Regions from separate parts of the Halomonas sp. AOP7-B1-5 genome, predicted to be linked through region 1. Evidence: predicted binding sites of a transcription regulator. Region 1 holds the regulator's gene; each other region holds the start of a gene.
What was found. The regulator LexA, encoded in region 1, represses DNA repair genes until DNA is damaged. The targets are predictions, from matches to a motif close to TACTGTNTANNTANACAGTA.
Positions count from the first base shown of each region.

Region 2: a site for LexA is predicted at 2,373-2,392, ahead of ACT3XD_RS16840 (LexA family protein). Genes of this name have one in related genera too.
Region 3: a site for LexA is predicted at 2,755-2,774, ahead of ACT3XD_RS06430 (LexA family protein). Genes of this name have one in related genera too.

Region 1 is NZ_JBQTDC010000024.1:37,870-42,561, forward strand. Features, by position in the region: gene ACT3XD_RS12550 (L,D-transpeptidase) at 1-393, opposite strand, end outside; gene ACT3XD_RS12555 (TetR/AcrR family transcriptional regulator) at 371-1,048, opposite strand; gene lexA (transcriptional repressor LexA) at 1,366-2,040, shown strand; gene purU (formyltetrahydrofolate deformylase) at 2,206-3,060, opposite strand; gene ACT3XD_RS12570 (ribonuclease J) at 3,396-4,692, shown strand, end outside.
Region 2 is NZ_JBQTDC010000044.1:19,363-24,054, forward strand. Features, by position in the region: gene ACT3XD_RS16830 (LBF_2804 family protein) at 1-564, opposite strand, end outside; gene ACT3XD_RS16835 (Y-family DNA polymerase) at 607-1,908, opposite strand; gene ACT3XD_RS16840 (LexA family protein) at 1,905-2,348, opposite strand; gene ACT3XD_RS16845 (alpha/beta fold hydrolase) at 2,720-3,622, shown strand; gene ACT3XD_RS16850 (patatin-like phospholipase family protein) at 3,709-4,692, shown strand, end outside.
Region 3 is NZ_JBQTDC010000008.1:42,885-47,576, reverse strand. Features, by position in the region: gene oadA (sodium-extruding oxaloacetate decarboxylase subunit alpha) at 1-117, shown strand, start outside; gene ACT3XD_RS06440 (sodium ion-translocating decarboxylase subunit beta) at 131-1,453, shown strand; gene ACT3XD_RS06435 (IMPACT family protein) at 1,589-2,221, opposite strand; gene ACT3XD_RS06430 (LexA family protein) at 2,222-2,659, opposite strand; gene ccmA (cytochrome c biogenesis heme-transporting ATPase CcmA) at 2,928-3,548, shown strand; gene ccmB (heme exporter protein CcmB) at 3,552-4,289, shown strand; gene ACT3XD_RS06415 (heme ABC transporter permease) at 4,303-4,692, shown strand, end outside.

The DNA of each region.
Region 1 (4,692 bases):
GTGCAAATAGATATAGCGGCGCTGAGAATCAACCGAGCCTGCGCGGTTGAATCCCCGCTCCAGACCGCACAACCATAAAATGCGTGTCAAAATCCAGTCACGCGTCGGGTTTGCTTTGGCCAGCGGCGTTGAAAACACCTCGCCGGTAAAACGTCGACCTCTAAACACCGCGTTGATCGGCAGGTCCTTGCCAATCGCCGCTCGCACATAGTGCCAGCCATGTGGCGTTTGACCGCTACCTTCCTGTTGGCCTACACCTGCTTTGCCTGACGATATTTCGCATTCAAAGCACACCTTTTGCCCCTGCCACCAACGCAACTGCTGTGTATCGGTATCAATCTCGATCCAGCCAGTTTGGCTAGGTGGCAGCTCAGCTAGCGTTGGCGTTCGCATGATGCCCCTCTTCTACAGCCGGAGGTAATGGCGCGTTCATGGCGGCGACGACCACTGGCCGCAAGCGACGTACCAGATCACGCACGGTGACCTGTTCTTGATAATCTTTAGCCGCAATATCCCGTAGAGCATCCAGACCCGACAAGGTAAAGATGACGGTACCCAGCATAAAGTGTAGCCGCCAGAAGCGTTCTGAATCAGGAAGATCCGGCGTGGCCTGGCGGACCAGCTCAGTAAAGCGCGCGAACACCTCGCCATACTGCTCTTGAATATGACGCCGCAAATGCCCTTGAGCCTGGCTATAGGCCAGCCCGAGCAAGCGCATAAACACTTTTAGACTATTGCGCTCAGCGGGCACTGCCAGCACCGTTGTTGCCATGGTTTCGAGCAGTTCCTCCAACGGGATATGGCTATCGGTATAGCGAGCTTCTAGCTCGTCGAGCGCAGTATGAAAGCGCAGAGTGAAGGGATCCAGATAGCGTGAGAAGACCGCCTGAATCAAGGCTTTTTTAGAGCCAAAGTGATAGTTGACGGCCGCTAAATTGACCCGGGCTTTGCTAGTGATGTTGCGCAGCGACGTTTCAGCAAAACCACGCTCTGCAAACAGCACCTCAGCGGTATCAAGAATACGCGACACCGTATCAGATTGTGCCATTTCGGCCTCCAGAAAAACGAGTGTTTAAAACATGCCGAAATAGTATGCCATAACCCTAACGGGCTCAATCCTAGATACGAGAAGCTCCTGTAATCGATGAGAAAACTCATTAAAGTTAATTCAAACACCTCATCGCTGAATTGGGGTCGGCTGACGTTTGAGCCTAGCCGTTAGCCAAATGACGCCAGGTCCTTGTCTAACCTCTATTAAGCACTATTTTTATCCGTGTACTGGACAGAGGAACATACTGTATACTTAAACACATATTGTTCAAGCAGGCAGATACCGACTGTCTTTTATCGTTTATGGAGTTTGGTATGTCTCGACCACTCACAGCACGTCAACAGCATGTTTTTGATTTTATCGTAAAAACCATGGGTGAATTCGGATATCCACCCACTCGCGCAGAAATTGCCAAAGCGCTAGGGTTTAAATCGCCCAATGCTGCTGAAGAGCATTTGCGCGCGCTTGAGCGCAAGGGTGTGATCCGCATTATTCGCAATACATCACGCGGGATTCGTCTGCCTAACCAGGATGTTCAGGAAGTGAGCGATTCGCCTGCTCCTGTGGCGGCCAATAGTGATCTTCCCCCGGCCGGCTTGCCCGTTATTGGCGAAGTTGCCGCGGGCAGCCCCATCTTGGCGGCTGAACACATTGACCGCTACTGCCCGCTGCCAGCAGAGTACTTCACGCCCAAGGCCGACTACCTGCTGCGTGTGCGCGGCCTGTCGATGAAGGATGTTGGCATTCTTGAAGGCGACTTGCTGGCAGTGCATCGCACTGACCGCGTACGTGACGGGCAGATCGTTGTCGCGCGCCTGGAAGATGAAGTTACCGTGAAGCGCTTTAAGCGTCAGGGCCATCAGGTAACGTTAATGGCCGAAAACGCTGATTTTGCCCCTATCGAAATCGACTTGCGCACTCAGTCACTGGATATTGAAGGCGTCGGGGTGGGCGTTATCCGGGGCGGCAACGGTCAAGCACTCGGCTAATGTACCGCTTGTGGTGAGTTGGCGGCAGAGCATCGTGTTAAGAACATAATTTCTTAAGAACATAATTTCTTAAGAACAGAGAATACAGCGTCTTGATAGCCTTCAAGCGGGTGGCCATTTCCATGGCCACCCGCTTTTTTTTGGCTTAAACGCAACTACGGGCGTTTAGCTAAATACCACTGTCTTATTACCGTGAATCAATACGCGGTCTTCCAGGTGCCAGCGCAGGCCACGTGCCAGCACGGCTTTTTCCACATCGCGGCCAAAACGAACCAAATCAGTGGGTGTATGGCAATGGCTCACGCGATGGATATCCTGCTCGATAATCGGCCCCGCATCCAGCTCCTCGGTCACATAGTGACAGGTCGCACCAATCAGTTTTACACCGCGCTCATAGGCCTGATGATAAGGCTTGGCACCCGCAAAAGAGGGCAAGAAGCTGTGGTGAATATTGATCACCTGACCGGCATACCGCTCGCATAGTGACGGCGGCAGAATCTGCATATAACGTGCCAGCACGATGCAATCCGCGCGCGCATGATCGATATGCTCTTTCACTTGGGCAAACGACGCTTCTTTATTGTTCGGATCAACCGGCACATGGTGATAAGGAATACCATACCACTCGGCGATTGAACGCATGTCTTCGTGATTGGAAATCACACCGGCGATATCGCAATCCAGCTCACCCGCCTGCCAGCGATACAGCAGATCCACCAGGCAATGGGACTCACGCGAGACCATCAGTACCACCCGACGGCGCTTTTGAGTATCGACCAGCGACCATTGCATAGAAAACTCTTGAGCGATCGGTTCAAAGGCACTGCGCAACGTTTCAGCGGACATCCCTAGTGAATCAGCCAATATTTCGTAACGCATAAAAAACCGGCCCGTTTGCAAGTCAGAGTGCTGGCTGGCTTCGGTAATCGAACCGCCCTGCTGAGCTATAAAACTTGATACACGAGCAACAATGCCTACCTGATCAGGGCAGGAAACGACCAAACGATAATAATGAGACATACGGGATACTCTTTGATCTGCGAAATACTTTTGACGTAATGCAGTAGTTAGCTCAATGGATCATACAAAGGATAATGCCAAAGGCAGTTCAACGGCGCAGCGAACAGACCTATCACTGCGCCGACAATAAAGACCGCCTAGTGTACCGGAACACCTTTCACGAAGCACCGGCCGCATATGCCATGGTCATTGTTAGCCGCCCCTGCCTTCCCGTATAGTTAAGGCATTACTTTTTAGGCTTTTCATAACTGATGCATCCACCACGCGTTCAACTTCGTCCCCGCCGTCGCCCTCCTCTGCGCCTACTGCCGCTGGGTGGGTGTGGTGAAATCGGCATGAATCTAACGCTATATGGATACGACGATCATTGGATCGCGGTCGACTGCGGCATGATGATTCGCCAGGATCTGCCCAATTCACCACTTCAGGTGCCCAATCTGGATACCCCGGAGGCCCTGGGCATCACTCCCCAGGCGCTATTTATCACCCATGGCCACGAAGACCATATTGGCGCGGTTGCCTGGCTATGGCCCAAGTGGAACTGTCCAATTTATGCAACGCCGCTAGCCGCAGGCCTGTTACGCTTAAAATTCGCCGAACATCAGTTAAGCAGTACGGCCATCAAGGTAATCGAGCCCGGCGAAGCAATGGAAAGCACGCCGTTTTCGGTACGCTACATGCCTCTGACCCATTCGATTCCTGAAAGCTGCGCGCTGATGATACTGATTGGCGGCTACCGCGTACTGCATACCGGTGACTGGAAGCTGGATCCTAACCCCCTTATTGGTGACCCCATTAATGCGGCCCATTTTCGGGCGCTCGCCCCGGTTGATTTAGTGGTTGGGGATTCAACTAACGCTCCTCTGCCGGGTCACTCGGGCAGTGAAGGCGATGTGGCTAAAGCGCTGTCTAAAACCTTGGGCGAATGCAAGGGCCGCGTGGTGGTCTCCTGCTTTGCAAGCAACCTAGCGCGAGTATTAGCCATTGGCCGGGCGGCGCACCAGTGTGGACGCCGAATTAGTTTAATGGGTCGCTCAATGGAGCGGATGGTGGGTATTGCACGAGGCCTTGGCTATATGGATGACTTGCCAGCCCTCGTTCCATCGCATGATCTTGGCTATTTACCTCCAGATGAAGTGGTCATTATCGCTACAGGCAGCCAGGGTGAACCGCGTGCAGCCCTGCAAAGGCTTGCTCAGGGGCGCCATCCGTTTATTGACCTTGAGCCCGGCGATAACGTTATTTTCTCCGCCAAAACCATTCCGGGTAACGAACGCCCAATTGAGCAGCTAAAACGGCGTCTAAAGCAGTTAGGGGTGACGATTTTTGATGAGATAAATCACCCGGAGCTGCATGCTACCGGGCACCCGGCGCAGGAAGAACTAATCAAGTTTTATCAGTGGGTACGGCCAAAACACCTTATCCCGGTACACGGCGAGGCTCGCCATCAGCAGGCGCATCAGGCCATTGCCCAAGCCCTTGATATTAGCGCGCCTTTAGCGCCCGTGAATGGCGACATTATCGTGCTGGATGGTCAGGGGCTCCGCTGTGAAGCGCGCCACCCCCAACCACCCTGCATCGTTAATCAAAATAGTGTTGTGCCACATCCAGGCTTGGAAAACGCCAAAGCCA
Region 2 (4,692 bases), on a different contig from region 1:
GCTCAGGCTAATTTTTAAGCGGTACAGCAGCGCTTTTAGCGTCAGCTTCCAGCCATGCAGGTATGCATGAGGGTTAATGCCGTAAATGGTATTGCCTGAACTGGGGTATTCAAGCGCAGCACGTGCAACACCGTGAACGGTTAGCTGCAGAGAGGGCGTAAACGCATTGTGCTGTGAGTAAGCTAAACCGGCCAGGCGGGTAATATGGGTAACCCCGCGCAGTGAATTCCAGTACAAAAAGCCTATCTCAATCGCGGTGATGACACCTACTACGGCGTAGTAGGCGATCCAATAAGGTATCTGCTCGCCAAGGCTCATCCCGGACCAGCCATCAATAGCGATACGCTTCATCCACCACTCGCCACCCCCAATCAGCGTGCCGGAAATAATCCCGGCAATGGCGGCCCATACTATCGTCCAGCGTTTGATCCGCTTGATAGCGTGCGGGTTGGGCGCGGACAAGGGCGCGTTGCGCGTCAGCAGGTAGCTGATATAGCGGTGCGCTAGACGCTGCGCCAGGCCAGGAGAGGGAGCGTATTCTTGATCGGGCCTGTCCAAAGGCATAACAGCAAGATTTCCTTAGTTTAAGTCTCCCTAGGGTAACGACTACTTGCGTGCAGCGCACTCTTGAATAGCACCGGGGTGGGTGCCAGCCTGCATCAGCTCGTCCCAGCGCGTGGTATAGCGGTTTGAGCGATGCGCGCAGCGCAGCTGCCAGGCGGCGTCCGCATCTGTCATGCCAAAGCTGATCGTGCCTTGCCCCATTCGCTGGTTGATAGTATCCAGCGTGGCCATTAAATACGGATGACGGTTGCGCGGTGGTTGATGCAACAGCGAGAGCTGGTACTGCTCAGCATCGACTAAATCAAGCAGCATCACGCCAGCTTTCATGAACTTGTAGCCTGGTCGGTACATCTGCTCGAGCCCTTGGTGGACGGCTCCAAGAATAGTGCGCGTGTCGTCGCTAGGTGAGGGCAGCGGCACCATGGCGTGGGGAAAGTACTGCGGCTGGTCGCGGCGGTGGCGGTTGGTGTTTAAAAATATCATCACCGCACGGGTTAGGCTGCGCTGTTCACGAAGCTTTTCGGCACTGCGCTGGGCATGGCGGCGCAAGGCATTATGCACTTCAGTTTTGACGCCGGTAGCCTGGCCGAACGAGCGCGAAGTCATGATGCGGTGGCGCGGCTGGTCGAGTGCATTCATATGCAGGCAGGGCGTGCCGCGTAGCTCAAGCGCTGTGCGGGCGATTACCACAGAGTAGCGTTTACGTAACTGCTGAATATCTGCCTCACGTAAATCCCAGGCGGTATGAATCTTGTTGATAGCCAGACGCTCAGCAAGCCTGCGGCCAATACCCCAGACGCTACCCACCGGCGTTTGTTTAAGCAATGCCGTCGTGGACGCACTTTGGGCACTCAGCAGACACACGCCTTGATAATGGGGCGACTTTTTGGCCAGGTGGTTAGCCAGCTTGGCCAGCGTATGCGTTGGTGCAAGCCCGACGCACACCGGTAAGCCTAAATGACGCCGGATACGTCGCCTCAGCCATTCGCCCAGGGTTTGGCACTGCTTGTCAGTGAACTCCTCCAGATAGATAAACATTTCATCGATGGAATAGGGCGATACTGCAGGGCACGTATCGCGCAGCAGCTGGCACAGCCTTGCCGACATATCACCGTACAGCTCGTAGTTGGATGACTTCAGGTAGATGTCGCCACGCCTGCGCAAGCTTTCAAGCTTGAAAGAGGGAATACCCATTGGGATGTCCATGGCTTTCATCTCAGCAGAGCGGGCGATGATACAACCGTCGTTGTTCGACATGACGCCGACTGCTTTACCTTCCAGGGTCGGGTCAAACACTCGCTCACAGCTGACGTAAAAGTTGTTGGCATCTACCAGGCCGATCATCGTAGGTACTCATGGATAACCGCGCGTACCACGCCCCATAGCTGGCAATCGGTACCTTCCAGAGGAAGCGGCGGGTAGTGGGGGTGTGCAGAGCAGAGATGGGGCGTGCCTAGGTAAAGCGCATAGCGCTTGATCAGCACTTCGTCTTCGAACATGGCCACCAGAATATGCCCCAGACGGGGCTTGATGCTGCGATCAACGACCAGTAAATCGCCGTCAAAAATCCCCCAGCCTTCCATGCTGTCGCCGGTCGCCGAGAGATAAAACGTTTGGGTAGGATTTTTGATCAACCGCGTATTGAGGTCGAGCGTACGTGGCTCGTAATCCTGCGCTGGCGATGGAAAGCCGCTAAAGCCAGCGCGGCCTTGCAAGGAGGAGTAAGGCAGCGGCTGAGAGGTTAACGGCAAGGTTGGCGCGACAGGCGATGGCGGAAACAGCATCGTCGGCATCCTCACTGAAATTAAATATGTATTTATATACAGTATTTATTCGTGAGGTATAAATTGCAAGCGCTGAGCGTCGATCAGACTAACTTAGCGTGCAAGCCACAGGCCAACGACTACCGCGCTAACCACCGCAATCAGGAAAACAAGGTTGCGGGCACGCGTATCGCGACGAGGTTTCATAGGGTCACCATTAATCGATAGAAGGGTATAAAGCGGCGGAAGAATTGCGCCTGGCATGGTAACGTTTGTCGCTTAGACCGTCATCTATGCATTGCTTGAAAATGCGCGACGCTTCTCCTATATCGAAAAACGGCTAGGCCACGCTTGCTCATTCGCAAGACTGTCGCTTGGCCAGGAAATGACTTATGTCTGAAACAACGTCTGCGTGGACGAATCGCCGTGCTGGGCAAGCGCTAGTACTTGCCCAAAGCCGCCTGGCGGCGCTGAGCTGGGGCCGCCAGGATGCCCCCGTGTGGTTAGCGCTGCACGGCTGGCTGGATAACGCGGCAAGCTTTACCCGCCTGGCGCCGCGACTGGCCGAAGTGCTGGATATCCGCATTGTAGCAATCGACTTCCGTGGCCATGGGCATTCAAAACATATTCCGGCGGGCAGTGACTATGCGCTGTGGGATTACTGCCATGACGTGCTTGATGCGATGGACACGCTAGGTATCGAGCAGGCGTCACTATTGGCCCACTCGATGGGAGCAGCCGTCGCTTGCCTAGTGGCGGCCACCATGCCGGAGCGCGTTGCTCAGTTGACGCTGATTGATGGGCTGGGGGCGTTGAATACGCCAGCAGTAGAAACCGCCAACCAGCTACGCAAAGGCTTGATGGCTTACCGACGGCCGCTTTCCCGTGCGCCGCGCTATGCCGATATAGAAAGCGCGGTTGCCGCTCGGGTCGCCGGCGGAGTAACCACACTGGATAGCGTAACGGCAATACCGCTGGTTGAGCGTAATACCGAAGCTACCGCCGATGGTTATATACAAATGCGCACCGATAGCCGGTTGCTAAAACCCTCGTTGGTACGCTTTACTCCAGAACAGGTGCTGGCCCAGTTGACCTGTATCCAGGCGCCGATGCTCTTGATTGAGGGCGAACGGGGTATTTTAGGCGAACGCGAGTGGGCTGTGCAGGCGCGCCAGGCGGTTAAGTGTCTTACGCGCCACGTGTTACCGGGCGGGCATCACCTGCATCTGGAGCCCAAGGCCGTTGCCGCCGTGGCGGAAGTCGTCGCTGCCCATTGGCAAACGGCCACGGCTTAGCGCAAGGCAGGTTATTGGGTATCGACGATTCAGAGCACGTATCAATACAACAAAGCGGGCAGGCATAAGAAAGACAAGGATAAGCAATGAACCAACTGACGCGCACTGGCAATGGCAAAAAGGTCGCCCTGGTATTGGGAAGCGGTGGGGCACGTGGCTACGCACATATTGGTGTGATCGAAGCGCTGGAAGCACGCGGTTTTGAGATTATTTCCATCGCCGGGTGCTCGATGGGCGCACTGATTGGCGGTATCTACGCCTCGGGAAAACTGCCCGAATACCGGGAGTGGGTCTGTACTCTGGATTATCTCGATGTGCTCAGGCTTATCGATATGACCTGGAGTCCCATGGGGGCCATGCGCGCCAACAAGGTGATGCACAAGTTGGAGGCGTTGGTGGGCGATGTACTGATTGAGGATCTGCCTATCCCTATTACCACGATTGCCACCGACTTGGTTCGCCAGCGAGAGGTATGGTTTCAAAACGGCCCGCTGTTGCACGCTATCCGGGCCTCCATTGCTATTCCTGGGGTGATTACCCCAGTCAGTACGGGTGATCAAATGTTAGTTGATGGCGGGCTGCTTAATCCCCTGCCCATCATGCCGGTCATCGCGGCTCACCGTGCTGACCTAGTAGTGGCCGTTAACGTGACGGCCCATAGCCCGCAGCCGGTGTCACTGGAGGAACTGCTGCCCAAGGAGCACGAAGAGAATGATAGTCGCACGGCCTCAGAGCGTGAACGCGACGCCAATATGGGGGGCTGGATGAGTGATATGCGCGAAGCCACCAAGCGGCTATGGGACGGTCTGGGGGGCAATGGAGTGGATGATGAAAGTGAAGAAGAGACGCCTGAAGCCCGTGGCAAGCGCGAGTGGAGCCGACTCGGCATGATTTTAGAATCGTTCGATATTACCCAGGCGGCGTTGGCTAAGTATAAAATTGCTGGCTACCCGCCGGATGTACTGATCGAGATACCCAAAACGGTGTGCAGTACGCATGAGTTTCATCGGGCCAAGGAGTTAATTTGCCTGGGGCGGCACTTGGCCGATGAAGCGTTAGAGCGACGCATG
Region 3 (4,692 bases), on a different contig from region 1:
CTTGAAGCAATGAAAATGGAAACCGAAATCCGCGCCAGCAGTGCCGGCACGGTATCGAAAGTTAACGTTAGCGAAGGTGACAGCGTAGCTGTTGGTGACGCACTGATTGAGCTTTAAGGGCATATCGGGAATGGAAAAATTAATCACCTTATGGGAAGGCTCTGGGCTTTATAATCTTGAGCTTGGTCAGGCGGTCATGATCGGGGTCGGGCTACTGCTGCTTTATTTGGCGATCCATAAGAAATTTGAGCCGCTGCTGCTGGTGCCTATTGGCTTTGGGGGCATTCTTGCCAATATCCCCGAAGCCGGCCTTGCGATTTCAGCGCTGGATCAGGCCATTGAAGTGGCCAAGCCTGCCGTGCTTCAGCAGATTGGCGCAGCGCTCGGGGTCGCGCTAGATCCTTTGGCCGGTATTGAAGGCTGGCGTGAAGCGCTCAAGGCGCTGGCTCATAGCGACGTAGCGCCGGACCAATTGCGTGCCGCCAAAGATGTTGCCGCGAGCGTCGGTTACAGTAATGGCATGCTGTATAACTTCTATACGGTTGCCATTGCCTCGGGCATTGCGCCGCTGCTGATCTTTATGGGCGTCGGCGCGATGACCGATTTTGGGCCGCTCCTTGCCAATCCGCGCACGCTGTTTTTAGGCGCGGCTGCTCAGTTTGGTATTTTCGCCACGCTGTTTGGCGCCGTTGTGCTGACCTCCATGGGCGTAATGGATTTCTCGCTTAATCAGGCAGCCGCGATCGGGATTATCGGCGGGGCAGATGGTCCAACGTCGATCTATGTCGCAAGCATGCTTGCCCCTGAGCTGTTGGGAGCGATCGCGGTGGCGGCCTATGCGTATATGGCGCTGGTGCCGCTGATTCAGCCGCCCATCATGCGGCTGTTGACCACCGAAAAAGAGCGTCAGATCAAGATGACGCAGCTGCGTCCGGTGTCCAAGCTGGAAAAGATTGTTTTCCCGCTGATGCTGTTGATTCTTGTGGCGCTGTTCCTGCCCGACGCCGCACCGCTTCTCGGCATGTTCTGCTTTGGTAACCTGATGCGTGAGTGTGGCGTGGTCGAGCGGCTTTCCGATACCGCTCAGAATGCGTTGATCAATATCGTAACAATCATCCTGGGGCTTTCGGTGGGCTCAAAGCTGATGGCCGAGAGTTTTCTGTCGGTTGAAACCTTGGGTATTCTGGGGTTGGGCATCGTGGCCTTCGGAATTGGCACGGCCGCCGGGGTATTAATGGCGAAGCTAATGAACCTGATGAGCCGTATGCCGATTAACCCACTGATTGGTGCCGCCGGCGTATCGGCAGTACCCATGGCTGCGCGGGTAGCCAATAAAGTCGGGCTTGAAGCGAATCCGCATAACTTCTTGCTGATGCATGCCATGGGCCCGAACGTGGCTGGTGTGATCGGTTCTGCCGTGGCTGCCGGGGTCATGATTAAATATTTGGGATAGGGCGGAGCTAGGCCCGGGACATATCGGAAATAGATCAGCGGGTGTAAACGTAATTACTCGCTACGCGGCTTACGGTTGACTCCGTAAGCCGTTTTTTTTGGAGGAGATTTGGGGGATAGTGGGCTTGGAATAGAATCAAAAAGTGGGGGTAGTGACCGGGCTAACGTCCAGGGTGCACTTTAAGCGGTTTTCCAGCGGGGATAGGTCGAACGTGTGATCGCGAGGCCAGCCGATGGTTAGCTTGACGCCTTCGCCATCATAGTCGACCTGCTCAATGGGGATCATCTGCTCATCGCACCAAGCGCGGGCAATGGCTTCGCTGGCAAAGGTAAGGCGCAGCGCGTAGGCGTCTCGCTCGATCACTTCACGGGTTGGCAGGCTTTCCAGCGCATGGCTGACCGCTTGAGCATAGGCGCGAGCCAAGCCGCCGGTGCCGAGTTTGGTGCCCCCAAAGTAGCGAATTACCACGCAGCCAATTTCACCCAGCTGGCTGCCCTGAAGTACCTGATACATCGGCCTGCCCGCCGTGCCGCCCGGCTCACCATCATCCGAAAATCCAATCAACGTTTGCTCGCCGGGAGGCCCGGCTATATAGGCAGTGCAGTGGTGGCTGGCATTGGGATGGGCGGCTCTGGCGGCCTCAAGCAGCGCACCGAAAGCGCCAACGTCGGGCGCATGGCATAGCCACGCCAGAAACTGGCTCTTTTCGACGTCGATTTCAGCGGTGTGCCACTGCGCGGCAGGTAAATCCGGGACTCGGTAACGCAATCAATGCTCCATGGGACCATAAGAATCGGTAGCCAGGTGGTGGGCGTTATCCTGAGCCACCCCCATTACCATTCCTAACACTTGAATATCGCGATTGTGCAAAAAGAGATCCGGCGCCTGGGCGTCAGCAGGCCATAAATGTACTCCAAAGCGGCTGATAGAGAGCTGCTTTAAAGCGACTTGCTGCTGGTTGATCTGCGCAACGGCGGTTTCTTCATGGGCATCGCGTTGAAAACGCCGAATAATAATGACATCCCCATCGAATAAGTTGCAATCGCGCAGTCGGTTGCCGCGTATTTTAAGCGCGTAAGTATTGTGCCTTTTCATACGGCCTGAAGCGGACACGGCACGTGCAGAGGACGTGCTTTTTGAAGCGCCAAGCCCCGCGCCTAATACTGAACGGCAAGCAGGTGTTGGTGCTGACATCGATATATTCATATTGGGTTCTCCAATGCAGCGCCCTTTCCCTAGGCATGAGTCGTAGTAAATCAGACTTTATTAATATGTGTTTTCATACAGTGGTTTCAGTATACAGCTGTTTTTGCATACAGTGGTAGTGCTGTTTTTGTCAATTCATCATGAACCGTGTGGTTTGCTCACATTGTTAGCGTGCTTGATTAATTGCTGAAGCAATCGGTACCTGGCTGGCGATAAAGCGGCTTTGCGTGTAGAGTTTTGGCCATTATTAATGCGCTGGGAGAGACGTTTGAGCCTGTGCCTGGAAGCACGACAATTAGCCTGCGAGCGCGATGGGCGCTGGTTATTTGAAGGGCTCGATCTAAAGATTCGCAGTGGAGAAATCCTGCGAATTGAAGGCCCCAACGGCAGTGGCAAAACCACGCTGCTTAAAATTTTGGCGGGTCAACTAGGCGAGTATGAAGGCGAGCTTTACTGGAACAGCACACCACTGCGTAAAGCCCGTGAGCAGTTTCTTGCCAATCTGCTTTATCTAGGTCATTCCCCCGGCGTTAAGGCCGGGCTTTCGCCATTGGAAAACTTAGCTTGGTATCAAGCGCTCAATGGCGATAAAGGCAGTGAAGAGCAGCGCTTGGAAGCGTTAGCCAAGGTGGGTCTCAACGGCTTTGAAGATGTCGTTGCTGGGCAGCTGTCGGCGGGTCAGCAACGCCGTGTCGCCCTGGCTCGCTTAACGCTTACTCGGCGTGCGCTCTGGGTGCTGGATGAACCATTTACGGCCATTGACCGCCAGGGTGTGACGGCGTTGGAAGCCCAGCTGGCGGCCCACGTTCAGGCGGGGGGCTGCGTTTTATTGACCACGCACCATGCGCTTGCGGTAACGTCCACCGTCAGATGCGTTCAGTTGGGGTAGAAGATGTCGTTGCAACGCACCAACGCTGCGCCAGCCGTCGTGATTGTCGAAGCGCCTGCTCAAGGCAGCCTTTGGATCGCCTTTAAAGCTACGCTTGAGCGCGATTTAACGCTGATGCTGCGGCGGCGCGGCGAGCTACTCAATCCGCTGGTATTTTTTGCACTGGTGGTGACGCTGTTTCCTATCGGTATTTCACCCGACCCCGACATGTTGGCGCTTATTGCCCCTGGGCTTTTATGGGTGGCCGCGCTTTTAGCCGCGCTGCTGTCTCTGGATAGCCTGTTTCGCACCGATTATGACGATGGCAGCCTGGAGCAACTGCTGTTAGCGCCTCAACCACTGGCCATATTGAGCTTGGCCAAAGTGGCCGCGCATTGGCTATTCACCGGGCTACCGCTTGCGCTGATGGCACCGCTGCTCGGCATCATGCTGGCACTACCGGCCGGAAGTTACGCGGTTCTTTCGCTTTCACTGGCGATAGGCAGCGCCAGTTTGAGTTTGATTGGTGCCATTGGGGCCGCGCTAACGGTGGGGATCGCCCGCGGTGGCGTGCTGCTGTCGCTGTTGATACTGCCGCTGTATATCCCGGTGCTTATTTTTGGCGTAGGCGCGGTGCAGGCCGCCCTTCTTGGTGAAGGCGTTGCCGCCCATCTGGCGATGTTGGGAGCACTTTTAGCCGCGTCCCTGTTACTGGCACCCTGGGCGATAGCCGCTTCGCTACGCATCAGCATTAACGGTTAAGGAAAGACACGCCATGTGGACCTTTATCCATAAGTGGGGCTCCCCCAAATGGTTCTACTCAATGAGTGGAAAATTACAGCCCTGGTTCTGGACGGTCTCGCTGCTTTTGATCGCTGTCGGCACGCTATGGGGGCTGGCCTTCGCGCCGGCGGATTACCAGCAGGGCAATAGTTTTCGAATCATTTACGTGCACGTGCCCGCAGCCTTTTTAGCGCAGTCGATTTTTGTCTCCATGGCCGCGGCGGCGCTGGTGTTTATGGTCTGGAAGATCAAGATTGCCGACATGGCAGCGACCGTTATGGCGCCTTTGGGGGCAGTGATGACGTTTGTCGCCCTATTCTCCGGCGCGGTGTGGGGCGTACCTACCTGGGGCACCTGGTGGATGTGGGACGCGCGACTTACC